Regions from separate parts of the Alteromonas sp. H02 genome, predicted to be linked through region 2. Evidence: predicted binding sites of a transcription regulator. Region 2 holds the regulator's gene; the other holds the start of a gene.
The links. The regulator NrdR, encoded in region 2, represses ribonucleotide reductase genes. The targets are predictions, from matches to a motif close to AAACACNANATNTNGTGTTT.
Positions count from the first base shown of each region.

Region 1: a site for NrdR is predicted at 6,136-6,155, ahead of nrdA (class 1a ribonucleoside-diphosphate reductase subunit alpha). Genes of this name have one in related genera too.

Region 1 covers NZ_CM185021.1:2,503,703-2,519,468, forward strand. Annotated here, with positions in the region: gene AC566Q_RS11600 (DMT family transporter) at 1-399, shown strand, start outside; partial or broken gene AC566Q_RS11605 (flagellin N-terminal helical domain-containing protein) at 699-1,036, shown strand; gene AC566Q_RS11610 (flagellin) at 1,673-2,059, shown strand; gene yfaE (class I ribonucleotide reductase maintenance protein YfaE) at 2,132-2,404, opposite strand; gene nrdB (class Ia ribonucleoside-diphosphate reductase subunit beta) at 2,415-3,545, opposite strand; gene nrdA (class 1a ribonucleoside-diphosphate reductase subunit alpha) at 3,609-5,930, opposite strand; gene ubiG (bifunctional 2-polyprenyl-6-hydroxyphenol methylase/3-demethylubiquinol 3-O-methyltransferase UbiG) at 6,358-7,071, opposite strand; gene gyrA (DNA topoisomerase (ATP-hydrolyzing) subunit A) at 7,362-10,043, shown strand; gene serC (3-phosphoserine/phosphohydroxythreonine transaminase) at 10,180-11,265, shown strand; gene aroA (3-phosphoshikimate 1-carboxyvinyltransferase) at 11,262-12,551, shown strand; gene cmk ((d)CMP kinase) at 12,732-13,403, shown strand; gene rpsA (30S ribosomal protein S1) at 13,521-15,191, shown strand; gene ihfB (integration host factor subunit beta) at 15,278-15,565, shown strand; gene AC566Q_RS11665 (lipopolysaccharide assembly protein LapA domain-containing protein) at 15,688-15,766, shown strand, end outside.
Region 2 covers NZ_CM185021.1:1,453,137-1,468,902, reverse strand. Annotated here, with positions in the region: gene AC566Q_RS06690 (phosphatidylglycerophosphatase A family protein) at 1-256, opposite strand, end outside; gene thiL (thiamine-phosphate kinase) at 256-1,221, opposite strand; gene nusB (transcription antitermination factor NusB) at 1,287-1,709, opposite strand; gene ribH (6,7-dimethyl-8-ribityllumazine synthase) at 1,720-2,196, opposite strand; gene ribBA (bifunctional 3,4-dihydroxy-2-butanone-4-phosphate synthase/GTP cyclohydrolase II) at 2,269-3,369, opposite strand; gene AC566Q_RS06665 (riboflavin synthase) at 3,390-4,049, opposite strand; gene ribD (bifunctional diaminohydroxyphosphoribosylaminopyrimidine deaminase/5-amino-6-(5-phosphoribosylamino)uracil reductase RibD) at 4,068-5,201, opposite strand; gene nrdR (transcriptional regulator NrdR) at 5,207-5,656, opposite strand; gene glyA (serine hydroxymethyltransferase) at 5,715-6,971, opposite strand; gene lpxD (UDP-3-O-(3-hydroxymyristoyl)glucosamine N-acyltransferase) at 7,193-8,218, opposite strand; gene ettA (energy-dependent translational throttle protein EttA) at 8,450-10,117, shown strand; gene AC566Q_RS06635 (PilZ domain-containing protein) at 10,197-10,610, shown strand; gene radA (DNA repair protein RadA) at 10,607-11,977, opposite strand; gene AC566Q_RS06625 (PilZ domain-containing protein) at 12,156-14,678, shown strand; gene serB (phosphoserine phosphatase SerB) at 14,690-15,703, opposite strand.

The sequences.
Region 1 (15,766 bases), 1.1 Mb from region 2:
CTGGCGGCGGGAATCGCATGGGGTGTTTATTCGTTAAAGGGTAAGGGCGCTAAATTTCCCATAGAAGCTACAGCAGGTAATTTTATCCGTTCCACGCCACTGGCGTTAGTATTGCTGGTGATATTCTGGCCGGGCGGTGAGTTCCATGCTGAAGGTATGGCTTACGCCGTTGCCTCAGGCGCGATTGCCTCGGCATTAGGCTATGCCTTGTGGTATAGCATTTTGGTGCACATAGCGGCGATTAAAGCTGCAACATTACAATTATCTGTGCCGGTGCTGGCAGTCTTTGCCGGATGGTTGTTCTTAGATGAAACGGTCACGCTGAGAATCATCTTAAGCTCACTGGCCGTTATTGGTGGTGTCGCCATGGTGATTTGGGTTAAAAAAGCTGTCGTCTGAATGGTTTTACTATGCGCTAATACCTGTCGTTCTGCCGCGTAACCAGTGTCATAGGAAGCCAGTATGCTGATTGAGTGATATGCATTGGGGCAGTTAGTGTGGTTATGCTTCAATTAAGAATATTGAAAATCTATCCAGCTTTAAAACACAGCGCACGCTTAACGCTGAATGAAACTTGATTGAGTACTTGTGTCTTGTCACCTTTGTCTATTAATCAATAAGTTAACGTAAATTAAGACTAAAGTATAAAGACAGTAGGCCGATACGGATATCAGGAAGTCGAGAAGTATTCATGGAAGATGTCTTTAGTTGTTGGTCACAATCAGTCAGCGCTTAATATTCAGCGTCAGTTGTTCTCGGTAACAAACCGGCTGGACCAGTCTTTCGAACGCCTTTCCTCAGGTTTTCGCATCAACAGCGCTGCCGATGACGCAGCCGGATTACAAATAGCTGATCGGCTGCAAAGTGATGTGATATCAAGCCGTCAGGTGGTGCGTAATCTCAATGATGGTATTAGCTATGCGCAGATTGCAGAAGGGCGTTAGACGAAGTAAATACAGCTGCTCAGCGCATGCGTCAACTTGCCGTGCAGGCACAAAATGGCATTCACTCCGATAGCGATCGCCTGGCATTAGACAAAGAGTTTCAGCAATTAAAAAGCGAGATTGATCGTATTGCCTACGAGACGGAAGCGTTTGGTCGTCATCCGTTATTATCGCCCGCCACATTATTATTTGCAGATAACTCTCCAGACAATGTGACGCTGGGTTCCGGTCAGCAGATAATTAATAACCTGCCTTTCAGTGGTAGCGGCAACGATTTTTACTTTATTCCGGCAGACTCTGAAAATATCCGCTTTACCTTCGATTCCTATAGCCTGGATGATGATATTCATCTTTTCACCACCAGCGGTGAGCATTTAGCGGGAGTAGAAGTACCGGCGGTCGGAGATCCGCTGGCAGATTTTAACTGGCAGGATCTCGGCCTTGATTTAAGTAATATTGATACGGCTTTTTTGACTACCGGCAATGGATTTGATGCCGGAGCCAGCTATGACGCGAGTAATATCAACGGGGCTAACGCTGTGGGAACCACCGTCACTTATAGTGGCGACGGAGATCTGGATAACGACGGGCGTATTTTCACCGGCGAGACGGATGTAGAGGTGATTACGTTAACCGGCACCACCAATCAGGATATTATTCTGGCGGTCTCAGGGCAGAGCTCAGGGAGTTCTTATAAGGGCCGAATATCCTGGGATCGGTTAGGCGGTGTGGCCAGTGCTGCCATTCAGGAGGCTGAACTGGCTGATGAAAACCCGGAAGAAGACGTTAAAATTACTACGTCTGCAGCAATTAATGGCCCGCAGGATTACCATGAAATTGCCAAAACACCGGCTACAGCGGCCGATTTGGGGCTCACCGGCTTATCGTTAAGTAGCCAACAGCAGGCAGAAGTTGCTTTAAATGCGCTGTCTGGCGCAATAGATGATATTGGTGAAAAGCGCGCAGGTTATGGTGCTGTGCAGAATGCCATGCAATCCAATTTACGAAATCTGTCGATTCATGCCGAAAACACTCGGGCAGCACAATCACAAATAAGGGATACAAACTACGCCAGCGAAACGGCCAGTCTGGCAAGAAATCAAATCATTCAGTAAGCCAGTCAGTCATTGCTGAGTCAGGCCAACCAGCAGCCGGAAATAGCCTTAACGTTACTCAATGGCTAGGCTCTAGAAACCCAGTTTAATTTTTAAATGGTTTTTTGGTTTGCAGCAACAGGGCAGGATTTCATCGTCGTCGATAAAGGCGAGGGGATCAGTAGTGTATTCCACTTCGCCTTCCAGTAACGTGGTGCGGCAGGCACCGCAAAATCCCTCGCGGCAATGGTATTGCACGTCAATCTTTTGAGATTCAAGGCTTTCCAGCAGCGTTTTATCGGGGGGTGCGGTCACCGTTACCGTATCGACAATGTCGATACGGTAGGTGTTGTCGCGGTCGGTCATTGCCGGTTATTTAAAGTTCGAAATCGGCAAAGTCGTCTTCGCTAACGGCTGAATCAATCTGACCTACCAGGTATGAGCTGATCTCTGATTCCTGTGGTGCCACCTGAACATTGTCGGAAATCAGGTAGTTATTCATCCATGGCAGCGGGTTAGAGGTAACGTCATAGGGCTGACCCATGCCGATAACCGCCATACGCTGGTTAGCAATGTATTCTACATACTGACACAGAATTTCTTTATTCAGGCCAATCATAGAGCCGTGCTGGAACAGGTACTCTGCCCATTGCTTTTCCTGCTCTACCGCTTTCATAAAGATTTCTTTTGCTTCATCGGCACATTCCTCGGCGATTTCCGCCATCTCCGGGTCGTCTTTGCCTTTAGCCCACAGATTCAGAATATGCTGAGTGGAGGTCAGGTGCAGGTTTTCATCGCGGGCAATCAGGCGGATGATCTTGGAGTTACCCTCCATCAGCTCACGCTCTGCAAATGCGAAAGTACACGCAAAGGATACGTAGAAACGAATTGCTTCCAGTGCATTAACCGAGTTCATGCACAGGTAGAGTTTTTTCTTCAGCTCGCGCATGTTAACCGGGTAGGGCTGTCCTTCATTGGTATACATGCCTTCGCCCTGAGTTTGCCAAAGCTGTGTGGCATAAATCAGGTCGTCGTAATATTTGGAGATATCCGTTGCACGACGCTTAATTTCGTCGTTCACCACGATATCTTCAAAGATACTGCTCGGATCGGTAAACAGGTTACGCAGAATATGCGTGTAAGAGCGAGAGTGGATGGTTTCAAAGAAAGACCATGTCTCTACCCAGGTTTCCAGTTCTGGCAACGAGATAATCGGCAGGAATGCGATATTCGGGCTGCGGCCCTGCACTGAATCAAGCAGCGTCTGATATTTCAGGTTAGAAATAAAAATGTGCTTTTCCGGCTCGGTCAGTTTTTGAAAGTCGACCCGGTCACGGGTGACATCCACTTCTTCCGGACGCCAGAAAAAACTAATTTGTTTTTCGATGAGCTTTTCAAAAATCGAGTGTTTTTGTTGGTCGTAACGGGCTACGTTAACCGGATTACCAAAAAACATCGGCTCGTCGAGCTGATTCACATTTTGCTGATTAAACGTGGTGTATTTCATATTTTATTATCACTTCACTAGCGCAATAAGAAGCCCGGCTGGCGCCGGGCAAATGAACAATTGTTATATTTTACAAGCACCGCCGGCGCAATCGTCGTCTTCTTCAATCACGACTTCCTGAGCGGCAGGTTTCGCTGCTGCAGCACTGGTTGTTTCAACCGGCGCATCGGCAGCACCATCACGGGTGTTATGGTAATACAGTGTTTTCACGCCCAGTTTGTATGCGGTCAGCAGGTCTTTCAGCAATAAACGCATAGGTACCTTGCTGTTCTCATACATAGATGGGTTATAGCTGGTATTGGCTGAAATCGTCTGGTCGACAAACTTCTGCATGATACCGCACAACTGCAGGTAACCATCATTAGACGGGATATCCCACAGCAATTCGTACTGGTCTTTCAAACGTTCATATTCCGGTACAACCTGCTTAAGCACGCCGTCTTTACTGGACTTAACGCTGATATGGCCGCGTGGTGGCTCAATACCATTGGTGGCATTTGAAATTTGCGACGAGGTTTCTGACGGCATCAGTGCCGACAGTGTTGAGTTACGCAGGCCGTGCTCAACGATATCCTTACGCAGACCTTCCCAATCTAAATGTAATGGCTCATTACAGATAGCATCCAGATCTTTCTTGTAAGTATCAATCGGCAGCACACCCTGAGAATAGGTGGTTTCGTTAAACTTAGGACATGCGCCTTTTTCTTTAGCCAGATTGTTTGAGGCTTTAAGCAGGTGATACTGCATGGCTTCAAAGGTTTTATGTACCAGGCTGTTAGCACTGAAATCAGAATATTTAACGCCGTTCTTCGCCAGGTAATAAGCAAAGTTAATTACCCCTATACCCAGGGTACGGCGGTTCATGGTGGCGTTGTAAGCAGCAGGTACCGGGTAGTCCTGATAATCCAGCAGACTGTCCAGCGCACGTACTGCCAGGTCTGATAATTCTTCAAACTCATCCAGTGACTTAATCGCACCTAAGTTAAACGCAGAAAGTGTACACAGGGCGATTTCACCGTTTTCGTCGTTAACATGCTCAAGTGGCTTGGTAGGTAACGCGATTTCCAGACACAGGTTGCTCTGACGAACCGGTGCCACTTTTGGATCGAACGGGCTGTGGGTATTACAGTGATCCACGTTTTGCAGATAAATACGGCCAGTGCTGGCACGTTCCTGCATAAACAAGCCAAACAGTTCCATGGCTTTAATGCGTTTTTTGCGGATTGACTCGTCCTGCTCGTACTTAACGTACAGTTCTTCAAACTTAGGCTGGTCGGCGAAGAATGCATCGTACAGGCCGGGTACGTCTGACGGGCTGAACAGCGTGATGTAGTCATCTTTCATCATGCGCTGATACATCAGCTTGTTAAACTGCACGCCGTAGTCGAGGTGACGTACACGGTTTTCTTCTACACCACGGTTATTTTTCAGTACCAGCAGTGATTCAACTTCCATATGCCACAACGGATAGAACAGCGTTGCTGCACCACCACGGACGCCGCCCTGAGAGCAGCTCTTAACCGCCGTTTGGAAGTACTTGTAAAAAGGGATACAACCTGTGTGGAACGCTTCACCGCCGCGGATAGGGCTGCCCAGTGCACGGATACGACCAGCATTAACACCGATACCGGCACGCTGACTGACGTACTTAACAATGGCACTGGCTGTGGCGTTAATTGAATCAAGGCTGTCGCCGGTTTCAATTAATACACAAGAGCTGAACTGACGGGTAGGGGTACGCACGCCCGACATGATAGGAGTAGGCAAAGATAGTTTGAACGTAGACGTTGCATCGTAAAAACGACGAACGTATTGCAAACGGGTTTCTTTCGGGTAGTTGGCAAACAAACAGGCCGCTACCAGAATATACAGGAACTGAGCGCTTTCGTAGATCTCACCCGTTACACGGTTCTGCACCAGGTATTTACCTTCCAGCTGTTTAACGGCCGCATAGCTGAAGCTCATGTCACGCCAGTGATCGATATAGCTATCCATCTCGGCGAATTCTTCCGGCGTGTAGTCTTCTAACAGGTGAGTATCATACTTACCCATATCAACCATACGGGCCACATGATTAAACAACTTAGGTGGCTCAAATTCACCAAACGCCTTTTTACGTAGGTGGAAAATCGCCAGACGAGCCGCCAGATACTGGTAATCCGGTGCATCAGTTGAGATCAGATCTGCCGCTGATTTAATGAGGGTTTCATGGATCTCGGCGGTTTTGATACCGTCGTAAAACTGAATGTGGGCTTTAATTTCTACCTGTGATACCGAGACATTGTTGAGTCCTTTTGCTGCCCAGGTAATAACTTTGTGAATTTTCTCCAGATCAATGGGCTCTTTTTCACCATTACGTTTGGTGACAGATAAATTGTTATTCATTTTAGTGGCCGTTTGTCAGTTAGCGCTATTTGCGGGGCAAGTTTGCATGCCCAATTTGTTTTAAATTATTAATTTCGAAGGGATCCATCAGCGATCGCTTCGATCCGTGAATGTTTAATCCGCCTGAAAAATACCTGCATCAGTCGGTTTTTTAAACAAGACTGCTATCAGATAACCACAAGATAGTGAGGTTTTGCCTTTAATGCAACCCAATATCTGGTGCTTAATTCAGCGATCAAATCAAGGCTGGTAAAAGGTTAGTATTGACTAACCTTTTAAGTTTGAACAAAGCAAGATTTGACTGAATGCAAGCACTTTAGATTTTTTTTGCGATCGCTTAAAACAATTTATTCCGAATATTTAATTTTTATAAATATGCGATATATAGTGTTCGGTTATAAATATGGACACTATATCTTGTGTGTCGTCAAGATTTTTCACATTGCAAAATGTAGTTGACGTCAACGTTTCGATCCGATAATACGAATGCCTGATTGAAGGGATCAAAATGTAAGCCGGTGGCAGATCGGGTAAACAGGCCCGCCTGATCGGCAATTTTTATCAGCTCAGACGGTTTTAGGAAACGCTGATACTGGTGCGTACCCTTAGGTACCCACTGTAATACGTACTCGGCAGCCACAATGCCCATCAGATAGGCTTTCAAATTGCGATTTAAGGTGGAAAAGAACACTTTGCCGCCAGGCTTAACCAGCTTGGCACAGGCACTGATCACTGAAGCCGGGTCGGGCACGTGCTCAAGCATCTCCATACAGGTTACTACGTCGAAAGATTCCGGCTGTTCGGCCGCCAGGGTTTCAACACTCACGCAGCGATAATCGACTTTAACACCTGTTTCCAGACTATGTAGCTGAGCAATTTCCAGTGAGGCACTGGCCATATCGATACCGGTAACCTCGGCCCCTCGTACAGCCAGCGACTCAGCAAGAATGCCGCCGCCGCAGCCGACATCGAGGATCTGCTTACCAAAAACGCCCTCGCATTTTTCTTCTATAAAGGAAAGGCGTAGCGGGTTGATGGCATGCAAAGGTTTAAACTGGCCTTGTGGGTCCCACCAGTGGGCAGCGATTTCAGAAAACTTGTCGATTTCCGTTTGATCTACATTTTGCTGTGTTTCTATCATGAGCTTGAGTTTTCATCTTACCTGAAGTTAAAAATCCGCTTTACATTACCGCAAATCGGCAATCTGCACATGGCTTATTTGCCGCCGGGTTTAGCAATCGCGCAAAAATTAAACGCTTAGGATATAAGTGAAGGTAAGGATGCATTAATCACTACATAAATGCTGATTTGGGTGATAAACTCATTGGTTAATTAGAAGACCCCCAATGCGTGATCCAAGGGGATCCGGACGCAGGATCGTCAGGTATCTGCAGGATTGCGACAAACTTATAACAAGGGACCAAGCAGTTTATGACTGATAACGCCAAAGAAATTCTCCCCGTTAATATAGAGGAAGAGCTCAAAACGTCGTATCTGGATTATGCGATGAGCGTTATCGTTGGGCGCGCGCTGCCCGACGTACGTGATGGCTTAAAACCGGTACACCGCCGTGTACTGTTTGCCATGAATGAGTTGAAGAATGACTTTAACAAACCTTATAAAAAGTCTGCCCGTGTAGTGGGTGACGTCATCGGTAAATATCACCCCCATGGTGATTCTGCCGTATACGATACCATCGTTCGGATGGCGCAGCCTTTCTCCTTGCGCTACATGCTGGTTGACGGACAGGGTAACTTTGGTTCGGTCGACGGCGACTCCGCCGCCGCAATGCGTTACACCGAAGTGCGGATGGCAAAAATTGCCCACGAACTGCTTGCTGATTTAGACAAAGAAACCGTGGATTTCGTGCCAAACTATGATGGCACCGAGCACATTCCGGATGTGTTACCCACCAAAATTCCTAATCTGCTGGTAAACGGGTCTTCAGGTATTGCCGTAGGGATGGCAACTAACATTCCACCGCATAACCTCACCGAAATTGTAAACGGTTGTATTGCGTTAATTGACGAGCCATCACTGGATGTCGATCAGTTGATGGAGTACATCCCTGGTCCGGATTTTCCAACCGCCGCCTTAATTAGTGGCCGTAAAGGTATCGTGGATGCCTATCGTACCGGACGTGGCAAAATCTATATGCGTGCCCGGGCCGAAATCGAAACCGAAGACAACGGCAAAGAAACCATTATCGTTACGGAAATTCCGTATCAGGTAAACAAAGCCCGCTTAATCGAGAAGATTGCCGAGCTGGTAAAAGAAAAACGTATTGAAGGCGTCTCTGCACTGCGTGATGAGTCTGACAAAGACGGTATGCGTATTGTTGTAGAAGTTAAACGCAACGAGTCAGCCGAAGTGCTGCTTAACCACTTATACGCCAATACCCAGTTACAAACCGTATTCGGTATTAACATGGTGGCGCTGGATAACAACCAGCCAAAAGTGTTTAACCTTAAGGAAATCCTGCAGGCGTTTATCCTGCACCGTCGTGAAGTGGTTACCCGCAGAACAGTCTACGAGCTGCGTAAAGCCCGTGACCGCGCCCATATCCTTGAAGGCCTGGCCATTGCACTGGTTAACATCGATCCGGTGATTGAGCTGATCAAAGCCTCACCAAGTCCTTCTGAAGCAAAACAAGCGTTAGTGGCTTCTGGCTGGGAGCTGGGTGATGTAGCGGAAATGCTGCAACGTGCTGGTAATGATGCGGCGCGCCCGGACTGGCTGGAACCGGAATTTGGTATTCGCGACGGCAAATACTACCTGACTGAGCAACAGGCTCAGGCGATTCTGGACCTGCGCTTACACAAGTTAACCGGTCTTGAACACGAAAAAATCCTCGACGAATACAAGCAACTGCTCGAGCTGATTGCAGAATTACTGCACATTCTGGGCAGCCCTGAGCGCTTAATGGAAGTCATTCGCGAAGAGCTTGAAAAAGTCCGTGACGAGTTTGGCGATGAGCGCCGTACCGAAATCACCGCAGCCAGCCATGATATTGATTTAGAAGATCTGATCGAGCGCGAAGAAGTGGTTGTTACTCTGTCTCACCAAGGTTACGTGAAGTATCAGAAACTGTCTGAGTATGAAGCGCAGCGTCGTGGTGGCCGCGGTAAATCTGCCACTAAGATGAAAGACGAAGATTTCATCGAGAAGCTGCTGGTTGCCAATACCCATGATCATATCCTGTGCTTCTCAACCCGTGGCCGACTTTACTGGCTGAAGGTCTATCAATTACCTCTGGCCAGCCGTAATGCCCGTGGTCGTCCGATTGTAAACATTCTGCCACTGGAAGATGATGAGCGTATCACCGCGATCCTGCCGATTAAGGAATTCGAGGAAGACAAGTTTGTCCTGATGGCTACGGCCAATGGTGTGGTGAAAAAAACCAGCCTGACCATGTACTCACGTCCTCGTTCAAGCGGTATCATTGCAGTTAACCTGAATGACGGTGACGAACTGATTGGTGTAGCGATTACCCATGGGGATGACGACATCATGCTGTTCTCGGACGCCGGTAAGGTTGTTCGCTTTAACGAGAAACTGCGTGATTCTGAAACCGGCGCGGTTAAACTGGATCCTGAAACCGGTGAAGAGCTGCTGGCGCTGCGTCCAATGGGTCGAACTGCTACAGGTGTTCGTGGTATTAAGATGCCAGATGGCCAGAAAGTCGTGTCGCTAATCGTACCTCGTGGTGACGGTGCGGTGCTGACAGCTACTGAAAACGGGTATGGTAAACGTACGCCGCTGGAAGATTACCCGGCCAAGAGCCGTGCTACTCAGGGTGTAGTGTCGATTAAAGTCTCTGATCGTAACGGCAAGGTTGTCGGGGCGGTACAGGTAGATGAAAACGACGAAATCATGCTGATCAGTAATGCCGGTACGCTGGTAAGAACCCGCGTGAGTGAAGTATCTACCGTTGGGCGAAATACCCAGGGTGTAAGGCTGATCCGTACCGGTGAAAACGAGCAACTGGTTGCGTTACAACGTATCGAAGAAATCGAAGACACTGAGTTACTAGAAGCTGAAGGCGATGAAGCCGAAGCCGTCGATACAAACGCCGCACAAGACGGCGCAGACGAGTCAACGACAGACGAATAATCCTGCGTTAAAGGATACAACAAGCATCGCAAGCGGCTCCTAGTGCCGCTTGTTTTTTAGTGTATGTGAGCATTATGCCACCCGTAACAACATTGCGGGCAGGTGATAATGCTTCCTGACAGTATTTAAGAAGCTCATGAAAAACGTATTCAATTTTAGTGCTGGCCCTGCCATGCTGCCCCCCGCAGTGATGGAGCAGGCACAACAGGAATTTATTAACTGGCGTGACAGTGGCTGCTCGGTGATGGAAGTTAGCCACCGCGGTGCAGACTTTATCGAAATTGCCGCAACAGCGGAACAAGACCTGCGTGACCTGATGAACGTACCGGAAAACTACAAGGTCCTGTTTCTGCAAGGCGGCGGGCGCGGGCAGTTTGCAGCGGTACCGCTGAATATTTCAAAACAGGACGATACTTCACTGCATCTGGTGAGTGGTTCCTGGTCTAAGGGCGCGGTTGCAGAAGCTTCAAAGTATAATAATGCCAAAGTGATTGGTGAAGTAGTTGATCACAATGGTTATCAGTTTATGCCAAAGCCGGCTGCTGTTGACATCGATCAAAGTGCGGCGTATCTGCATTTCTGTCCTAACGAAACCGTGGATGGTATTGCCTACAAATGGTTACCAGAAGCAGGCGATGTGCCGCTGGTTGCCGATATGTCGTCGAACATTCTGTCGGGCCCGGTAGACGTGAGCAAATACGGTATTATCTATGCCGGTGCGCAAAAGAACATTGGCCCGTCCGGCTTATCGGTAGTGATTGTTCGCGAAGATCTGGTAGGTAAGGCTCGTCAGAGTACGCCGTCGATCTTCGATTACGAACTGATGGCCAAAAATGACTCCATGTATAACACACCGCCCACCTTTTCCTGGTATCTGGCGGGGCTGGTATTTAAATGGCTGAAAGCCCAGGGCGGTGTAGAAGCCATGGCCAGTCTTAATCAGCACAAAGCGGATACGTTGTATAAAGCCATCGACGACTCGTCGTTCTACCGCAACAATGTACATCCGGAAAACCGTTCAATTATGAACGTTCCTTTCCATCTGGCCGATCCGGCACTGGATAAAGTGTTCCTGGAAAAATCTAAACAAGCCGGTTTAATGGCCCTTAAAGGTCACCGCTCGGTAGGGGGTATGCGTGCCAGTATTTATAACGCCATGTCTATTGAAGGGGTAGAAGCCCTGGTGAGCTTTATGAAAGACTTCGAGGAGCATCACGCATGAGTGTAGAGCAGTTAACGTTACAGCCGGTCAACAAAATCGACGGTACCGTCAACGTGCCGGGCTCAAAGAGTCTGTCTAACCGGGCCTTGCTACTTGCGGCACTGGCGAAGGGCGAAACCCGCCTGACTAATCTGCTCGATAGTGACGATATCCGCCATATGCTGGATGCCCTCAAATTACTGGGTGTTGAATACAGCTTAAGCGATGACAAAACCGAGTGTAAGGTTACCGGCTTAGGCGGCGCGTTTTCGGTTGATAAACCGCTCAGCTTGTTTTTAGGTAATGCCGGTACCGCCATGCGCCCTTTATGTGCTGCACTGGCCGCCTCGAACGTAACGGTTGAATTAACCGGGGAACCACGGATGGAAGAACGCCCCATCGGCGACCTGGTTGATGCGCTGCTGGACGCAGGGGCGGATATTGAGTATTTAAAAAATGCCGGTTATCCGCCGCTTAAAATCACCGGTAGCCAGTTAAAGGGTGGCGAGTTGTCTGTGGATGGCAGTGTGTCGAGCCAGTTTTTGACGGCCCTGTTAATGGCGGCTCCGTTGTTTAGCGAAGACACCACTATCGCCATTAAAGGCGAGTTAGTGTCGAAGCCTTATATCGACATTACCCTGGATACCATGGCCAAATTTGGCGTGTCGGTAGAAAATCAGGATTATCAGCGCTTTGTGATCAAAGCCGGGCAGCAGTATGTGGCACCTAAAACCTTTATGGTAGAAGGAGATGCATCATCTGCATCTTATTTCCTGGCAGCCGGCGCTATTAAAGGCGGTACGGTCAAGGTCACTGGAATTGGCAAACAAAGCATCCAGGGTGACATTCGTTTTGCTGATGTGCTTGAAGCCATGGGGGCTAAAGTTGAATGGTTTGACGATTGTATTGTTATTCATGGTGCGCCGCTTAAAGGCGTGGACATGGATATGAACCATATCCCGGATGCTGCCATGACTATTGCGACCACGGCGTTATTTGCCGAAGGGGAAACCTGCATCCGTAACATTTATAACTGGCGGGTAAAAGAAACCGATCGGTTATTTGCAATGGCCACTGAGCTACGTAAACTAGGTGTGGAAGTAGAAGAAGGGCACGATTATATTCGGGTAACGCCTGGCGCTGTATTACAACATGCTGCTATTGATACCTATAACGATCACCGCATTGCCATGTGTTTTTCACTGGTATCTTTAAGTGATACACCGGTAACGATTAACGACCCGGGTTGTACCGCCAAAACTTTCCCTGATTATTTCACCCGCTTTGCCACAATCTGTCATCGTTAAGACAGAATTATTCTCTACTATCAATTGCGCTGGTCTCAGGGCCAGCGTGCATTCGCTACAGACTTAGGTATTATGCCCGGGTATTTATTGACGTGTATCATTGCCAATTGAGCTTACACGGGTATAATTGCCGCCGTTTTCGAGTTGTTATTAACATTTTATTAAATAAATGGAGCAGGTATGCATCCAATACCCGTAGTAACGGTAGATGGTCCTAGTGGGGCAGGGAAAGGCACACTAAGCGCATTAATCGCAGAAAAGCTCGGCTGGCACTTACTGGACAGTGGCGCGATTTACCGCGTACTGGCCGTTGCCGCCATGCATCATGATCTTCCGGTCGACGATGAAAGTGCTGTTGTTCCGCTGGCCTCTGGCCTTGACGTAAGTTTTGAAATTGACAAAGAGCAGCGCCGTGTGGTGCTTGAAGGTGAAGACGTCACCGACGATATTCGCACCGAGGAAGTTGGCGCTGTGGCGTCACAGATTGCGTCCCTGGCCAGGGTTCGCGAGGCGCTGTTACGCCGCCAGCGTGCGTTTCAGCAAGATCCCGGCCTGGTGGCCGACGGTCGCGACATGGGCACCGTGGTGTTCCCTGATGCCAATGTAAAATTATTCCTGACCGCCAGCGCTGAAGCCCGCGCGGAGCGTCGCTATAATCAGTTGAAAGATAAAGGTCTGGATGTTAATATTGCGCGCCTTTTAACCGATATCAAAGCCCGGGATGATCGCGACGCGAATCGTTCTATTGCGCCATTGGTACCGGCAGAAGACGCTGTAGTGATCGATTCAACAGATTTGGATATTAACCAAGTCTTTGAAAGTGCAATGGAAATTATCAATTCCAGGCTGTAAGCCCGGAGTCGGTTTCACCATCGCAATCGTTGTCACAGGAGGTGACGACTTTGTTTAATAACCCCACGTTATCCGGATCGAAATGTGGATGTCAACTTAAGTTAATTACTAAATCATATGACTGAAAATTTTGCACAACTTTTTGAAGAGAGCTTACAAGAACTTGAAACTCGTCCAGGTTCAATTGTAAAGGGTACTGTAGTTTCAATTGATAAAGACATCGTTCTTGTTGACGCAGGTCTCAAATCAGAAAGTGCTATCCCAGCTGAACAATTTAAAAATGCCGAAGGCGAATTAGAAATCGCAATCGGTGACGAAGTCGACGTAGCGTTAGACGCTGTAGAAGACGGCTTTGGTGAAACTATCCTGTCTCGTGAAAAAGCTAAGCGTCACGAAGCGTGGGTTGAGCTGGAAAAAGCTTACGACGATAAAGCCACTATCAAAGGCGTTATCAACGGTAAAGTTAAAGGCGGTTTCACTGTTGAAGTTAACAGTGTTCGCGCATTCCTGCCAGGTTCACTGGTTGACGTTCGCCCTGTACGCGACACCACTCACCTGGAAGGCAAAGAACTTGAGTTTAAAGTAATCAAGTTAGACGCCAAGCGTAACAACGTTGTTGTTTCTCGTCGTGCTGTTATCGAAGCAGAAAGCAGTGCAGAGCGTGAAACGCTGCTGGCCAACCTGGAAGAAGGTCACGAAGTTAAAGGTATCGTTAAGAACCTGACAGACTACGGTGCGTTCGTAGATCTGGGCGGTGTTGACGGCCTGCTGCACATCACTGACATGGCCTGGAAGCGCGTTAAGCACCCAAGCGAAATCGTAAATGTTGGTGACGAAATCAACGTTAAAGTGCTTAAGTTCGACAAAGAAAAGCAACGTGTATCTCTGGGCATGAAACAGATGGGCAACGATCCATGGCAAGAAATTGCACAGCGTTACCCAGAAGGCACTAAGATCACTGGCCAGGTAACTAACCTGACTGACTACGGTTGTTTCGTAGAGATCGAAGACGGTGTTGAAGGTCTGGTTCACGTTTCTGAAATGGATTGGACTAACAAAAACATCCACCCATCTAAGGTTGTTAACCTGGGCGATTCTGTTGAAGTTATGGTTCTGGAAATCGACGAAGAACGTCGTCGTATTTCTCTGGGTCTTAAGCAGTGCATCGATAACCCTTGGGAAACTTTCGCTAAGTCACACGAAAAAGGTGACAAAGTGTCTGGTAAGATCAAGTCAATCACTGACTTCGGTATCTTCATCGGCCTTGACGGCGGCATCGACGGTCTGGTTCACCTGTCTGACATTTCATGGAACAAGTCTGGTGAAGACGCCGTTCGTGATTACAAGAAAGGTGACGAGATCTCAGCGGTTGTTCTGCAAGTCGACCCAGAGCGTGAGCGTATTTCTTTAGGCGTTAAGCAAATCGAAGAAGATCCGTTCAACAAGTATCTGACAGATACCAAGAAAGGTGCTATCGTTGTTGGTACAGTTACAGCAGTTGATGCCAAAGGCGTTACTGTAAACCTGGCAGAAGAAGTTGACGGTTACATCCGTGTAGCTGATCTTTCTCGTGACCGTATCGAAGACGCGTCTGAAGTGGCTAACGTTGGCGACAGCATCGAAGCGAAGTACACCGGTGTAGACCGTAAGAACCGCATCGTAAACCTGTCTGTTAAAGCGAAAGACCAGGCTGACGAGAAAGAAGCAATCGACAAAGTGAACCAGCAAGACGACGCTGGCTTCGCGAACGCGATGGCTGAAGCTTTCAAAGCAGCAAAAGGCGAATAAGCTTTTTGACACATCAGGTATACGGTAAATGCCGTATACCTGTTGATGTAGCTGTTTGATGGATTGAATGACAAAGAGGTTTACACATGACCAAGTCTGAATTAATTGAGCGGCTCGCTGATCAGGCACGCCATATCCCGGCAAAAGAATTAGAAACAGCTATCAAAGAAATGTTGGAACAGATGGCGCAAACCTTACAAAAAGGTGACCGTATCGAAATCCGCGGGTTTGGTAGTTTTTCTTTGCATTACCGCGCGCCTCGCGTGGGACGTAACCCTAAAACTGGCGAAACAGTGGAGCTGGACGGTAAATACGTTCCTCACTTTAAGCCTGGCAAAGAGTTACGTGACCGGGTGAATGAATCAATCGCCTGATCAATATCTGCACAGATAGAAATAAAAAGCACTGTTATCAGTGCTTTTTTTGTATGTGAATGCTGTAACACTATCTACATTTTGTTATCCTGATTTTAATTTCTTTATTTAGGATCACGCACTTGAAAGGCTTGGCATTTTTACTCTGCATTATTGCGATTCTGGTACTGGCGATTGCCGTTGGTTCTCAAAATGATGCTG
Region 2 (15,766 bases):
AGACAATGGAGCCGTGGTCGTGCACCTGCATGTCATCTGCGGTTTTACCGCACAGATAAATTCCTACAACACTGGCCAGCACCGCGGCAATCAGCAGTGCGAAGGGGGAAAGCCAGATAAACGGGATGAGCAATGGCAATGCCGCCAGCGAGCCAAAAGTACCGGGCATCAGGGGGATTAAACCACTGCCAAACCCCAGTGCCAGAAAGTGCACCGGATTTTTCATTGAGACCCGCTTGCGTAGCGCTTTATCCATTAAAACTCGTGCTCGTAGCCAGTGCTTTCATCGAGCACGTATTTTTCATCGTACAATCTGAGGTCCAGCTGACCTGCATAACCATTGACCTGGCCAATACAGGTTGCTTTCACATTAGCGTTAGTCAGTGACGTTTCCAGATTACCACGCTGCTCTTCGTTCACAGTAAAGACCAGCTCGTAATCATCGCCGGCCGCCAGCGCGTATCGGTAAGCCTGCTGGGCTCCCACGGTCTCAAACAAAGCCGATGACACGGGCAGTCGATCAACATGTACAGTGGCGCCGCAGCCAGACATCTTGAGAATATGCCCTAAATCAGACACCAGACCATCAGACACGTCGATACAAGCATTGGCTGTACGACGCAGGGATGTGCCTGCCATCACTCTCGGAGTAGGATAATAATGACGATTAATCAGGTAATCACGGTGCTCGCCAACAGCTTCGATTTCGCCTTTAAGGATATCCAGACCAGCTCCCGCATCACCGAGATTGCCAGTAACATAAATCCAGTCACCGGGCTTGGCATTGCTGCGGCGTAACTCGGTGTCTGGTGGCACAAAGCCCTGGGCAGTAATGGTTAATGCCAGTGGTCCGGTAACCGTATCGCCACCAATCAGTTGCACCGAATAATACTCGGTTAGCTCGTACAGACCATTAACGAATTCATTTATCCAATTTTCATCATATGACGGCAACGACAGCGACAAACTAATCCACGCAGGCTCTGCTCCGGAGGACGCCAGGTCACTCAGATTAACCGCTACCGCCTTATAAGCGACGGAGCGCGCGGGTGCATCAGAGAGAAAATGAACACCGCTGATCAGCGTGTCAGTGGTTACAGCCAGATGTTGGTTATCGGGTACTTTGGTCACAGCACAGTCATCGCCAATTCCGAGGATCACGTCTTTTCTAACGTGACCACGTTGGGCAAAGTACTGTTTTATCAGATCAAACTCTTTCACAGTAATCCGGAAAGTTGAGAAATTTAAAAGAAGGGCGTCCTGCCCTGATTTCAACGGTAGCTGGCTTAGCCGCGCTCATGAGGACGCAGGGTTTTCACCGCTTTGTCCAGCGCACCATTCACAAACTTGTGGCTGTCTTCGGCGCCAAAAGATTTGGCCAGTTCGATGGCCTCGTTGATAATTACTTTGTATGGGACATCGATTTGTTCGGTTAGTTCATAAGTGGCTAACCGTAAAATCGCTTTTTCGATAGGATCCAGTTCTTCGGGCAAACGACCAAGATAGGGCTTAATGGTGCTGTCTAACTGAGACGCACTGCGCACTACCCCACGCAGCAAGGACTGAAAATAGTTCATATCCACTTTTTTCATGTCATTGCTGGTCGCCAGAGCGAGTTCAATCTGGTCGATCTGGTTTTGGGTCATTTGCCAGGAGTAAACGCCTTGCAGCGCAATTTCACGGGCCCGACGGCGAGGAGAAACTTTCACGTTAGTTTCCTTATGCCAGATCGTCTAGGTTAGACATAACATTGACCATTTCAAGCGCGCCCAAGGCAGCTTCAGAGCCTTTGTTACCGGCTTTGGTACCAGAACGCTCAATGGCTTGTTCGATAGAGTCTGTAGTGATCACACCAAACGACACGGGTAAACCGTATTCCAGTGACACCTGGGCCAGACCCTTGTTGCACTCACCGGCAACAAAATCAAAGTGCGGAGTACCGCCGCGGATCACTGCGCCTAAGGCAATGATAGCGTCGAACTTTTTAGATTCGGCTAACTTTTTCGCCGCTACAGGCAGCTCATAAGCGCCAGGTACGCGAACCAGTGTGACATCTTCATCACTGACTTCACCATGACGCTCCAGCGTGTCCAGCGCGCCTTCTAACAAACTTTCCACTACAAAGCTGTTAAAACGTGAAACAACAATGGCAAATTTCTTACCTGTTGCGCGAATATTACCTTCGATAACCTGCATAGCCCAAATCCCGTATGAATCCCGTGTCAAAAACGGCGCGAAGTATACCACAACAGCGCCAAAACCCAATCGTTAGTCGTGAATATACTCAACAACTTCCAGGCCAAATCCGGAAAGCGCGTGATATTTAATGGGTTTACTTAATAAACGCATTTTTTGCACGCCCATGGCGGCCAGGATCTGACTTCCCACACCAACTGTGCGCGATGATCCCTGCCAGTTTTTACCTACCGGTTGCTCGCCACGATCTTCTGCGGCGAAGCGTTGTAACTGCGATTCCAGATCTTCTTCTTTACCCAGTAATACCAGCACACCACCTTCCTCAGCTATTTGCTCCATGGCATCAGGTAAAGTCATAGAACGGGAAATCCCGCGGGTAGAGCCCAGCAGGTCGCTCAGGGTGTTATGCAGATGCACCCGCACCAGGGTTGGCTCCTCAGCCTGAACATCGCCTTTTTTGAGGGCAAAATGCAGCTGGTTGTCGATAACATCCTTAAAGGTATGCAGCTCAAACTCGCCGTATTGAGTAGGTAGCTGACAACTGGATACCTTCTTAATCGTGGTTTCGTTAAGATTACGGTATTCAATTAAATCGGCAATCGTACCGATTTTAATATCATGTTCGGCGGCGAACGCTTCAAGCTGCGGACGGCGAGCCATACTGCCATCGTCGTTTAAGACCTCAACAATCACCGCTGCCGGTTCACAACCCGCCAGTCTGGCCAGATCAACACCGGCTTCGGTATGCCCTGCACGGTTAAGCACGCCGCCTTCTTTAGCAATCAGCGGAAATATATGCCCCGGTTGCACAATGTCTTTGGCCTGAGCGTCCTTCGCTACAGCAGCCAGAATGGTTGTGGCCCGGTCGGCAGCAGAAATACCGGTGGTAACCCCCTCTGCGGCTTCAATAGAAACCGTAAAGTTAGTCGAAAACTGGGCTTTATTCAGGTCGACCATCAACGGCAGGTTTAAACGCTGACAGCGCTCTGCCGTCATCGGCAAACACACCAGGCCACGGGCGTGTTTTACCATGAAGTTAATGGCTTCGGGAGTGACATGCTCAGCAGCCATGATGATATCGCCTTCGTTTTCGCGATCTTCGTCATCCATCAGGATGACCATCTTGCCTAGCTTGATGTCTTCGATTATTTCAGCGGTGCTATTAAGTGCCATAAATATTAAGTCTTGTAGGGTTATTTTTTTAGATAGCCGTGTTCGGCGAGAAATTCCAGACTGATGTCATTTTTTTTGCTGGCGGCTTTGTCGCCTAGCATCAGTCGCTCCAGATAGCGGGCGATAACGTCCACTTCCAAATTCACTCTGGTACCGGTTTTATAAGTGCCCAGCACCGTTTCCTGCAGCGTATGGGGAATGATCCATAGCATAAACTCGCTGCCGTTCACTTTGTTTACAGTGAGACTAACGCCATCAACCGTGATGCTGCCCTTGTGGGCAATATATTTAGCCAGATCATCCGGCGCGTCGATCCAGATTTCTACGTAATCGCTGTGTTGAATAATACGGGACACTTCGCCCACACCATCAACGTGGCCGGAGACAATATGCCCGCCGAAGCGCGAGCTTACCTGCATGGCTTTCTCCAGATTTACCTGGGCGCCCGGTTTATACTGGGCAAAACCGGTCAGGCGGATAGTCTCGGCAGAAACGTCCGCACTGTAATGATGCGGACTGTAATCAACAACAGTAAGACAAACGCCATTGGTAGCAATGCTGTCTCCCAGTGCCACGTCGGACATATCCAGCTTACCCACGCCAACTTTAAGACGAATGGATTCGCCCTGGTCGACCATGGAATCGATGGTTCCGAGCGCTTCAATAATTCCAGTGAACATAATGTCTTCTCGTGTTCTTTATGATGACTTGTCGACGGCCAATTGGTAGGTCAACCGGATGTCTTCTGCTATATGTCTGATGTGGGTTAATTTCAAGTCCGGCGTCTCACTTACCTGATCATAATCCGGCAGAGTGAGCATCGATACGCCTTTGTCGCCAAGCAGTTTAGGCGCCTGGTAAACGATCAACTCATCCACCAGTCCATTGGCCATAAAGGCCCCGGCCAGGCCGGCACCGGATTCTACTAACACTTCATTAATGCTGCGCTCAGCCAGTTCAGCGAGCAGCAGATGTAAATCAATCTTTCCTGCTGCGGATAACGGTAACTGACACTGCTCAACGTCCTGACTAAACCCCGCCCGAAAATGCTGGTTCACCAGCAATACCGGGTGGCCATCGTTAAACATCAGCCAGTTTGGCGTGAGTCTTTCCTGCGAATCAATCACCACCCGCAACGGTTGTCGTACTGTGGAAAGCGGATAATTGTCGAGGTCAGCCTGCTCAGGGCGCACCAGCATACTCGGGTTATCGGCAATCACCGTACCACTGCCGGTAATGATCGCGCAGCTCTGCGCCCGCAGTCGCTGTACATCTCGTCGCGCCGCAGCCCCGGTGATCCACTTGCTCGCACCGTTAGCCAGCGCTATTTTACCGTCCAGGCTGACACCTAATTTAACTCTTACCCAGGGCAAGTTTTGTTGCATTCGCTTAATAAATCCCGGATTAAGTGCCCTGGCCTGCTCTGTGCAAACATCTTGGGTCACTGCAATACCGGCGGCTTTGATTCGTTCAATGCCACTGCCACTTACCTGCGGATTAGGATCGGTCATCCCCACTACTACCCTTGCGACCCCGGCTTTAATCAGCGCATCAGCGCACGGCGGCGTACGGCCAGTATGACTACAGGGTTCGAGGGTAACATAGGCAGTAGCGTCACGGGCGTTGTCACCTGCGGCAACCAGCGCATGCACTTCGGCATGCGGCGTGCCAGCCTGAATGTGATATCCCTGGCCAATGCAGATTTCATCTTTAACGATAACGCAGCCAACACGAGGATTGGGAGAGGTGGTATAGCGCCCTTTTGCCGCCAGTTGAATGGCTTTTGCCATCCAGTATTCATCAGGGGCAGGGCTGGGATTGAGGCGTTGCATGGGATTTAATCCCCCAGTCTGGCTATCTCTTCACCAAACTCTTTAATATCTTCAAAAGAACGATACACCGAGGCAAAACGCACGTAAGCCACTTTATCCAGCTCCTTTAAGGCATCCATAATAAGATTGCCTAACAATTCGCTTTCGACTTCCCGCTCGCCGGTTGCCCGCAATGTTGATTTGAGTTGCAATACACACTGCTCGATTTTTTCAGTGCTTACCGGGCGCTTTTCCAGTGCCCGTTGTAAACCTGCACGCAGTTTGTCTTCGTTGAAAGGCTCCCGGGTACCGTCGCGTTTGATGACTCGCGGCATTACCAGCTCGGCGCTCTCAAAGGTGGTAAAGCGTTCATGGCATTCAGCGCATTCCCGGCGCCGGCGCACCTGATGTCCTTCAGCGACTAACCTGGAATCAATAACCTTGGTTTCTTCGGCAGAACAAAAGGGACAATGCATAAACGCTCCTGCTTAGTAACCGGCTCAGCCAGTAACTACTGAGCCGTTATTCCCTGGATTAGGCGTATACCGGGAAGCGTGAGCACAGCTCAACCACTTCTTGCTGAACGCGTTCAACCACACTCTCGTCGCCCATATTATCCAGCACGTCACAAATCCAGCTGGCTACCTGTTTGGCTTCGATTTCACCAAAACCACGGCGGGTAATCGCTGGTGTACCGATACGCAGACCACTGGTCACAAACGGTGAACGTGGGTCATTCGGTACCGAGTTCTTGTTGACGGTAATGTTAGCACGACCAAGGGCTGCATCGGCATCTTTACCAGTAATATCTTTATCAATCAGATCTAACAGGAACAGGTGGTTATCAGTACCGTTAGAAACGATTTTATAACCGCGCTCCTGCATCACGCTTACCATGGCTTTGGCATTGGTAACGACTTGCTGTTGATAAGCTTTAAAGTCTGGCTGAAGAGCTTCTTTGAAAGCAACGGCTTTCGCAGCAATAACGTGGCACAGCGGGCCGCCCTGGTTACCCGGGAAGACTGAGCTGTTAAGCTTTTTATAAATGGTTTCATCACCACAGGCAGACAGGATCAGACCACCGCGTGGACCTGCTAAGGTTTTATGCGTTGTGGTAGTCACTACGTGAGCATGTGGCAGCGGGTTAGGATATACCCCTGCAGCAACAAGACCCGCTACGTGAGCCATATCGACCAATAGGAAGGCACCTACTTTATCGGCAATGGCACGGAAACGTTGCCAGTCAACAATGCCAGAGTAAGCAGAAAAGCCACCAATGATCATTTTTGGCTTGTGCTCTTCAGCCAGCGCTTCAACCTGTTCATAGTCAATTTCGCCGGTTTCTTCGTTTAAACCGTACTGCACTGCATTGTAGGTTTTACCAGAGAAGTTTACGCTGGCGCCGTGGGTTAAGTGGCCGCCTTCAGACAGGCTCATACCCAGTACGGTATCACCAGCGTTAAGCAACGCCATAAAGACGGCAGAGTTTGCCTGCGAACCAGAGTGCGGCTGAACGTTGGCGTATTCAGCACCAAACAGTTGCTTGGCACGCTCAATGGCTAGGTCTTCAACAATGTCTACGTGCTCACAACCACCGTAGTAACGCTTACCAGGATAACCCTCAGCGTATTTATTGGTTAACTGCGACCCCTGGGCCTCCATTACTCGAGGGCTGCAATAGTTTTCAGAGGCAATTAGCTCGATGTGGTGTTCCTGGCGTTGATTCTCTTTATCAATCGCTGCGGCTAATTCCGGATCAAAATCGGCAATGTTCATTTGGCGCGGTAACATGAAGGCTCCTTACTGCGTTTTGGGGTCGCGTAAAATCAGAGACGCATATTCTAGTCATTTTACGTGCTATGTATACTGCTTTGTGGCTGATTTATGACAAATCCGAACAGTAATAGCACAAAGTGGCTGTCAACGGCGGGTTACACTAAGCGGGTGCGGCCTGCTCAGACGCGCTGGCCCGTCATGCAAAGAAAGTATGACAGGCCATTGGATAGCAAACGTCAGCCGTTTTTTTCCAGCTGTTTTACACGGTCAAAAAGTTGCTCTAACTGGCGGTTACGCACCGCATTTTTGCGCCATTCGCGATTGGTCATCGCTGGTTGACCGGATGAATAAACGCCAGGCTCTTTAATGTCGCTGATGACCATGGTGTAACCGGTGATTTGCACCTTATCGCAGATAGTCAAGTGACCACCTATGCCGCAACCACCGGCAATAATGACATATTTGCCAATGGTCGCACTGCCGGCGATGCCGGTCGCACCACAAATACAGCTGTGGTCGCCAATAATACAGTTATGGCCGATTTGTACCTGATTATCAATAATCACGTTCTTGCCGATAATGGTATCGTCCAGGGCACCGCGGTCGATGGTACTTGAGGCGCCAATCTGGCTGTCATCACCAATTACGACCGAGCCGGTTTGCGGTATGGGTAACCAGGTCCCTGCATCGTTGGCATAGCCAAAGCCGTCGGCACCAATCACTGTCTGACTGTGAATACGTACCCGCTGACCGATACGAGCGCCATGGTACACCGTAACATTAGGATGAATTACCGAACCGTTGCCAATATGCGAGCCACGGCTGATCACCGTGTGTGCGCCAATCACCACATTGTCGCCCAACACTACGTCATCTTCGATAACGCAATAAGGTCCGAGGGCTACGTTGTCGCCCAGCCTGGCTGAGTCGGCCACTACGGCTGTTTTGTGCTGGCCTACCGCCACACCCGGTGTAGTATCAAATATTTGTGCTATGCGGGCGAAGGCGGCATGAGGGTTGTTATGCAATAAGCCGGGCAGCGGACAGTTTTCCGCTTCGTTGGGATGCAAAATAACGGCCCCTGCTTCAGTCGACTGCAGTTGAGAACGATACTTACCGTTGGTTAAAAATGAAATTTGGGAAGATGTTGCACTGCTCAGGGTGCTGACGCCACAAAGCATGACTGAGCCGTCGCCGTGGACATCGCCACCAACCTGCTCAGCAAGTTGAGCCAAAGACAGCGATTGAGGTTGTGCTGGCATGAAAAATCCTTCATTAATTCTAGGCATACCCGACAGCGGATGAATAGCGGCAATCAAGCCTGCCGGACATTAAACCTGTTTCCGATTGAGGTAGTTTACAAAAAAAAACACCGGTTGGCTCACACGTGATTTAAAAAATACCACTTTGTACTAACCTATAAGCCGCAGACGCCTACCAAGTGGCTGCGTCTTTGATTACAATAGCGACTTTCTAAAAAGCCAGGACCAAGCATGTCACAATACGTATATACCATGCACCGGGTGGGCAAGATTGTGCCACCCAATCGTCAGATTCTAAAAGACATTTCACTGAGTTTTTTCCCCGGCGCAAAAATTGGCGTACTGGGCTTAAACGGCGCCGGTAAATCCACACTGCTGCGCATTATGGCCGGCGTTGACACCGAGATTGAAGGTGAAGCCCGTGCCCAGCCCGGCATTAATATTGGTTACCTGCCCCAGGAACCCCAACTGGACGAAACCAAAGATGTGCGCGGCAATATTGAAGAAGCCGTGGCAGATGTTGCCCATGCACTAAAACGCCTCGACGAAGTGTATGCCGCTTACGCCGATCCGGATGCCGACTTTGATGCCCTCGCGAAAGAACAAGGCGAGCTGGAAGCCATTATTCAGACCAAAGACGGTCACAATCTTGAAAACGCACTGGAACGCGCCGCCGATGCACTGCGTTTGCCGCCATGGGATGCCGACGTCAGCAAGCTGTCTGGTGGAGAACGCCGCCGTGTAGCACTGTGCCGCCTGCTGCTGGAAAAGCCCGACATGCTGCTACTCGACGAACCGACTAACCACCTGGATGCCGAATCTGTGGCCTGGTTAGAACGCTTCCTCCACGACTATGAAGGCACCGTAGTGGCGATTACCCACGACCGGTATTTCCTCGATAACGTAGCAGGCTGGATTTTGGAACTCGACCGTGGTCACGGTATTCCGTGGGAAGGTAACTACTCCAGCTGGCTGGAGCAAAAAGAGGCCCGCCTTGAGCAGGAAGAGCGCACTGAGAACGCCCGTCAGAAGTCTATTAAACAGGAACTTGAGTGGGTACGTACTAACCCCAAAGGTCGTCAGGCTAAAAGCAAGGCACGTATGTCACGGTTTGAAGAACTTTCAAGCGGTGATTACCAGAAACGTAACGAAACCAATGAGCTGTTCATCCCGCCGGGTGAGCGTTTGGGTGATAAGGTTATCGAAGTCGAGCACCTGAAAAAATCATACGGTGATCGCGTCCTTATCGACGACATGACGTTTACCGTACCTAAGGGGGCTATCGTTGGCATTATCGGCCCTAACGGTGCTGGTAAATCAACCCTGTTCAGAATGCTTACCGATAAAGAACAACCCGACTCGGGTTCAATCACCATTGGTGATACGGTAAAAATCGCCAGTGTTGAGCAGTTCCGTGACCACATGGATGGCAACAACACTGTGTGGCAGGAGTTGTCTGACGGCCAGGACATCGTGCGCATTGGCAATTTTGAGCTGAACAGCCGCGCCTATTGCAGCCGCTTTAACTTCAAAGGCACCGACCAGCAAAAATTCATCAAGGATTTATCCGGTGGTGAACGCAACCGGGTGCATCTGGCCAAGCTCTTAAAAGCGGGCGGCAACGTATTGCTGCTCGATGAGCCCACCAACGATTTAGATGTAGAAACCCTTCGCGCACTGGAAAACGCTCTGCTTGAGTTCCCGGGCTGCGCCATGGTTATCTCGCACGACCGTTGGTTCCTCGACCGTGTTGCTACCCACATACTTGATTACCGGGACGAAGGCAAAATTAACTTCTATGAAGGTAACTACAACGACTATGAAAACTGGTTAAAAGCCAACTTTGGTCAGGACGTGGTTGAACCACACCGACTGAAATACAAGCGTATCAGTAAGTAAATCGGTCAAACCTCCGGCTATGCACTACACTAAAATAAAGGTGCATAGCCAGTATATCAGCAGAGGAATCAGTTCTCCCATGCAACAAGAAAAACGCCATTTTCAACGGGTTGGCATTCATTTGTCAGGGCAGCTTATTACCGGACAGGGTGTCGCTATACCGGTAGAAGTGGTGGATGTATCGTTGCAGGGGCTGCGGGTAGCGCGTCTGCCAGCAGGGGTGAATCTGCCTGCTGCAGACAAGGTCGGGCTAAACTTTAAAGCGAATGAAGACAGTCCGGCGATATCCCTTAGCGGCGAAATAATCCGCCTCGGTCAGACACCGGACAACAGCGAGTCAGGCGAAGCGGGACTCCGCATTACGCATATTTCGGTTGACGATTTAGGCTTACTGCGGCGTTTGTTACTGTTGAATAGCGGTCAGGACGATCTTGACGCCACTGAGCTTGAAACCCTGGTCGACAAGATCACCGCGTCGATGCCTTCCGTCTAAGCGTCGAGCGCCTCCAGCGCATCACTCAGCTTGGTTACCGGGATAACAGTTAAGCCCGCTATTTTATTTTTCGGCGCGTTAGCCTTTGGCACAATAGCCCGCTTAAAGCCATGTTTAACCGCCTCACTCAAACGCTCACTGCCATTTGGCACCGGGCGAATTTCGCCAGCCAGCCCTACTTCACCAAAGACTATCAGTTCCCGGGGAAGAGCGCGGTTACGGAAACTGGATATCATGGCTACTAGTAAGGCCAGGTCGGCAGCTGTTTCACTCACTTTCACGCCGCCCACCACGTTAACAAACACATCCTGATCATTCATCTGCACATTGCCGTGACGATGCATCACCGCTAACAACATGGCTAACCGGTTTTGCTCGAGTCCCACGGTCACGCGGCGTGGGTTATTGAGCTGCGAGTAATCAACCAGAGCCTGGATCTCAACCAGTAACGGCCGGGTGCCTTCCCATATGACCATCACCACAGAGCCGGGGGCCTGACTGTCGCTGCGACTAAGGAATATGGCTGAGGGGTTACCGACTTCTTTCACCCCTTTGTCTGTCATACCAAATACGCCCAGTTCATTCACCGCACCAAAACGGTTTTTATGACTGCGCAGCGTTCTGAACCTGCCGTCACTCTCACCTTCGAGCATCATCGAGCAGTCAATACAATGCTCAAGGACCTTCGGCCCGGCCAGACTGCCGTCTTTGGTAACATGGCCAACAATAAACATGGCAATGTGATACTGCTTGGCAAAGCGGGTCAGATAGGCAGCGCTTTCCCTTACCTGCGACACGCTGCCCGGTGCTGACTGAACATCAGAGACATGCATCACCTGGATGGAATCGATCACCATGATCTGCGGTTTTTGCTTTAATGCCAGGTCGCAAATCATTTCAACATTGGTTTCTGCCAGCATCATGAGCTTATCATCGGGTAAGCCAAGACGTCTGGCGCGCATGGCGACCTGTTGCAACGATTCTTCACCGGTTACATACAAAGCAGGCTTGGATGCTGCTTGTTGACACATAACCTGCAGCAACAGCGTACTTTTGCCGGCGCCCGGCGAACCACCGATTAAAATGGCTGAGCCGGGCACAATACCGCCGCCCAGCACCCGGTCGAGCTCTTTCAACCCGGAGCTGAAACGGGGTAAATCTTCTACGTTAATCTCATTCAGTGTCTGGATTTGACTGTGCGTCTGGCCCGCATAGCCGGCAAAGCTGCCTTTCGCTGTGGATTTTGCCGGACTGACGACAAATTCGGAGATAGTGTTCCATGCTTTACACTCGCTGCACTGCCCCTGCCAGCGCGGAAATTCCGCCCCGCAATCAGAGCATACAAAAGCTGTTTTTCGTTTCGCCATAAATCAATTGGTTTCTGCAAATATAAGTATTATGATTTCGTTAACAAGGATGTGCATCTGTTTACAGTACGCATCACTTAGGGAACAGCAGAATTACCTCCACGTTAATGTAGTCAGTTATTTTGCCGATAAGTTGTTAATATACTAAAAAGCCGTCAGGGACACAGCAAAACCTCGCATGAATCAGGATTTATCGCAGTACGCGCAGATAATAGAACAGCTAAAACCTATGGTGAAAGAACCCGAGTTTAATCAGGTGCTCCAGCAGGTTGCTTCCCATGTTCCTAAAGAAAAGCGTTTTTTGATAAAAATGGAAGTAAAACGTCTGGCGCGCCCCTGCATGCGAGCTATCGATTTGCGCGGTCAGGTGGACGGCGAGTGCCGGCTCTACGAATATGACGGCATCAAGCATTACCTGGGCGACGTGGCCATTGAGGTCTTCGAACAACAGGTGCGGATGTTCGGCTTATACTGTTTTGGTGTTTATGAAGCGGTGCTGGCCACTGAAAACAATTTTCGGGTCATTCGCGAGAAGGCAGAAGCCCGTAATGAACAAGACGTCGAATTACCGGAAAAAACCAACAACAGTGTTTCGCAGTTTGATGTACCTAATATCAACCTGCTGAGCTATGCAAAGCGTAACGAAGAGCGAATGAATTTTGCTGTGGCGCTGGAAGTGTTCACCGAAACCAACAACAGCCTGCGGGCAACCAGCGTCGACATATCCACCAAGGGTATGAAAATAAAGCTCTCCAAAGAGCAACTCTTTAAGCCCGGTGAAAAAATCGGTGTGTATTTCCGGGGCCTTGAATCCGAATACTCGCTGGATAAAAAAATGGCTATCAAATATCAGGTAGTCAGTATTTCCCGCAAAAAAGAATACCAGTTTCTGCAGATGAAACGCCTGCAGGACGCCCCTAACGGTCATTTTGACCAGTTCATCGACAAGTTTATTCATGGCAATAAGCGGCGTTACAAGGTGAATATGGATAACACCATAGACGCCATTATCAATAAGTCCTGCGAGCAATACTTCTCGCCCAGTTGTCCTACGCTGCCGGTGTTTATCGAAGTTAAGGAAGGCCGGGCGCGCGCACGGTATGCCATGGCCAACGATTTAAACCGCCATATTCTTAGCTATTGGAACGACGAAGAAGACGAGTTACGCCTCGGTTATCTGCTCACCGCAGACCGATTAAAACAATTGATCCAGAGTAAACATGAAGCCCCGGCGCTATATGTTTACAGCTTTAACCATATTCAGAACGGCAAAATCTATTTTTATTCCGCTTCCAGTGACGAGCTGGCCCGCCACCCGGCTCTGAGTGAGTTATTTATTGGCTTTGGTGCCAGAAAAGTAAGCTGGCGGGTATTTAAAGTCGGTATCGTAAAAGTCTCCCCTAAAGATGCTTACGCGCCGCTGTCACTGCCCGATGATGTAGGCACCAAAGTAAAGCGTCAGAATGCCAAACCGGCTCCCCGGCTGATGGCAAGGTTACAAAATCTGGCCTACGCAGTACAGATAACCGATATTACCTCCGACCACGAGCAGTTACAGTTTAGCCAGGTTAAAATTGACCGCGCTCAGCTTAAGGCGTTGAAATTATTTGGTCATGCCCGCAATCGCCCGCCCGGAGAAATTAAGGCTTTTCGCTATAAGTTCCAGGAACAGCGCATGGAAACCCGGTATCTGTTACGTACCGCAGTACAGGTACTGGCCAGAGGGCAAACCATTAGTGGCATCAGTGAAGATATCTCAATTAACGGCATGCGCATAGAAATCGACGGCGAGTATCACGGCGATTTGAATATGCGGGTGCTGGTTAGCCTGCCCAAATTGCAGGAGCTGACCAGCAAGTTTGATGTCAGTAATTTGCACTACCGGGTAGTTCATATCAGTGGAGACAAAAATGTGCTGCACTTACGGTCGGTGGCCGGTGAAGATGGATTGCCTGCACGCCGCTTTTTTGCAGAACTGATAAAGAGCAACAAATCCTCACTGAAAACCTATCCTGATGAGGAAGAAATCCCGGGCATTGGCCATGCATTGCGCTGTATTAATGCCAAAACCCCTTCTACCCTGGCTTTTGTCCTGTCCAAAGTCGGCGGGCGTTATTTACCGCAGGTAGGAGTTTTAGGCAATGCCGCTAACCCTCGACTGAAAACCCTTTTTGGTCATTTTGCTGAACAGCGCAAAATGAACCTCGAAGTATTCTTCCGCGACCGCGCATTGGATACGCCTTTCATACAACAATCCATAAAACAGGTAAAAACCGAACATTCACCGGTGACCAGAGAGCTGTTTGTCGCCTTCCGGCCCGCAGAGAAAGAGCCGGCCGATGCCATCGACGCGCGCTACGAGCACCGCTTCAGCTCCGAGGAGTCGCGCCAGCAGTTTATAGAAAATGCGCTGACCACAGGTCAGTTTATTGCTATGGCAATTACGGTAACGGTAACAGGTAAGCCCGATCTGGAAATGCTACAGTCGGAAATCAATTACATTGGGGTTTACGCGATACACCGGGCCAAAGAGCTCGAAGAACGCTTGTGGAGTATCAGTGCCTGCGTGCACGCGGTGGACATCACAGACCAGGTACTATTGCGGTTTGGGTTCGACGAGCATCGCATTGCCGAAAATCATAAAACACCCAGTCAGCACGCCATTGAGCCAGGCGGCATCAAGGCGCTACTGAAGAGCTAGACCGTTTAACCCTATTGTAAATAGGTTAACAGCGCGTCCAGACCGGAGTAACGAATTGCCACGTCGGCCTGGGCATTGACTACCGGTTTGGCTTCAAAAGCCACACCTAATGCCGCCACCCCCATCATTTTGAGGTCGTTAGCACCATCCCCCATAGCAACCGTCTGGGTCATCGGGATATCCCAGCGGCGGGCGAGTTCCTCGACCGTTTCAGCCTTGACCTGGGCATCGACAATACCTCCCACTACCCGGCCGGTGAGTTTGCCATCCTCGGCTTCGAGCACATTAGCTCGCGATGCATCAAGGCCCAGACGATTTTCCAGATAACCGGCAAAGTAGGTAAAGCCACCGGAGGCAATGGCAATTTTCCAGCCATGCTGTTGCAGCACTTGCAGTAAGTTTTGCAGACCAGGCATTAACGGAATGCTGTCGCGGATCTGTTTAAGCTGACTCACTTCCACACCATCCAGGCAGTCTACCCGGGAGCGCAGGCTTTCAGCAAAATCGAGCTCACCACGCATGGCTTTTTCGGTGACCGCGGCAACTTGTTCACCAAGGCCCGCAAGCTTGGCGATTTCATCAATACACTCAATTTGGATAACAGTGGAATCCATATCCATCACCAACAGCCCCGGCTGAGTTAACTGCGGTGTGTTGCCACGCAATGCCACCTCACAATGACACGCCTTTGCGGCGCCATCGAGCAGATCATGCAGCGTCTGCGCAGAAGCATCGACCGATTCAACATCAAAGCTCATTGCAGTGCCGCCAATCAGGGCACTGTGAGGGTGCAGTCTGAAGCTACCAAGCTTCACTGCGGGTGCCATGTGCCGGGCTATCATGGCGAGCTGTTCCAGCGTTAATGACTGACCGCTAACGATAAGTTGCTGAACAGATTGTTTGTGCGCCTCAACAGCGAGTCCGGTGTACGATTGATCCCAGCGAAGATTCTGATATTCTGCCAACGTAGCTGCAAGAAAGGCTGCGCTGGTCAATTGTTCTGTACTAAGCGTTGTTAATTCCAAAGGGCGAGTTCTCATTACTTGAGTTGGCTAATAGTCCGATCCTAACGGATACGCCGCGTTTGG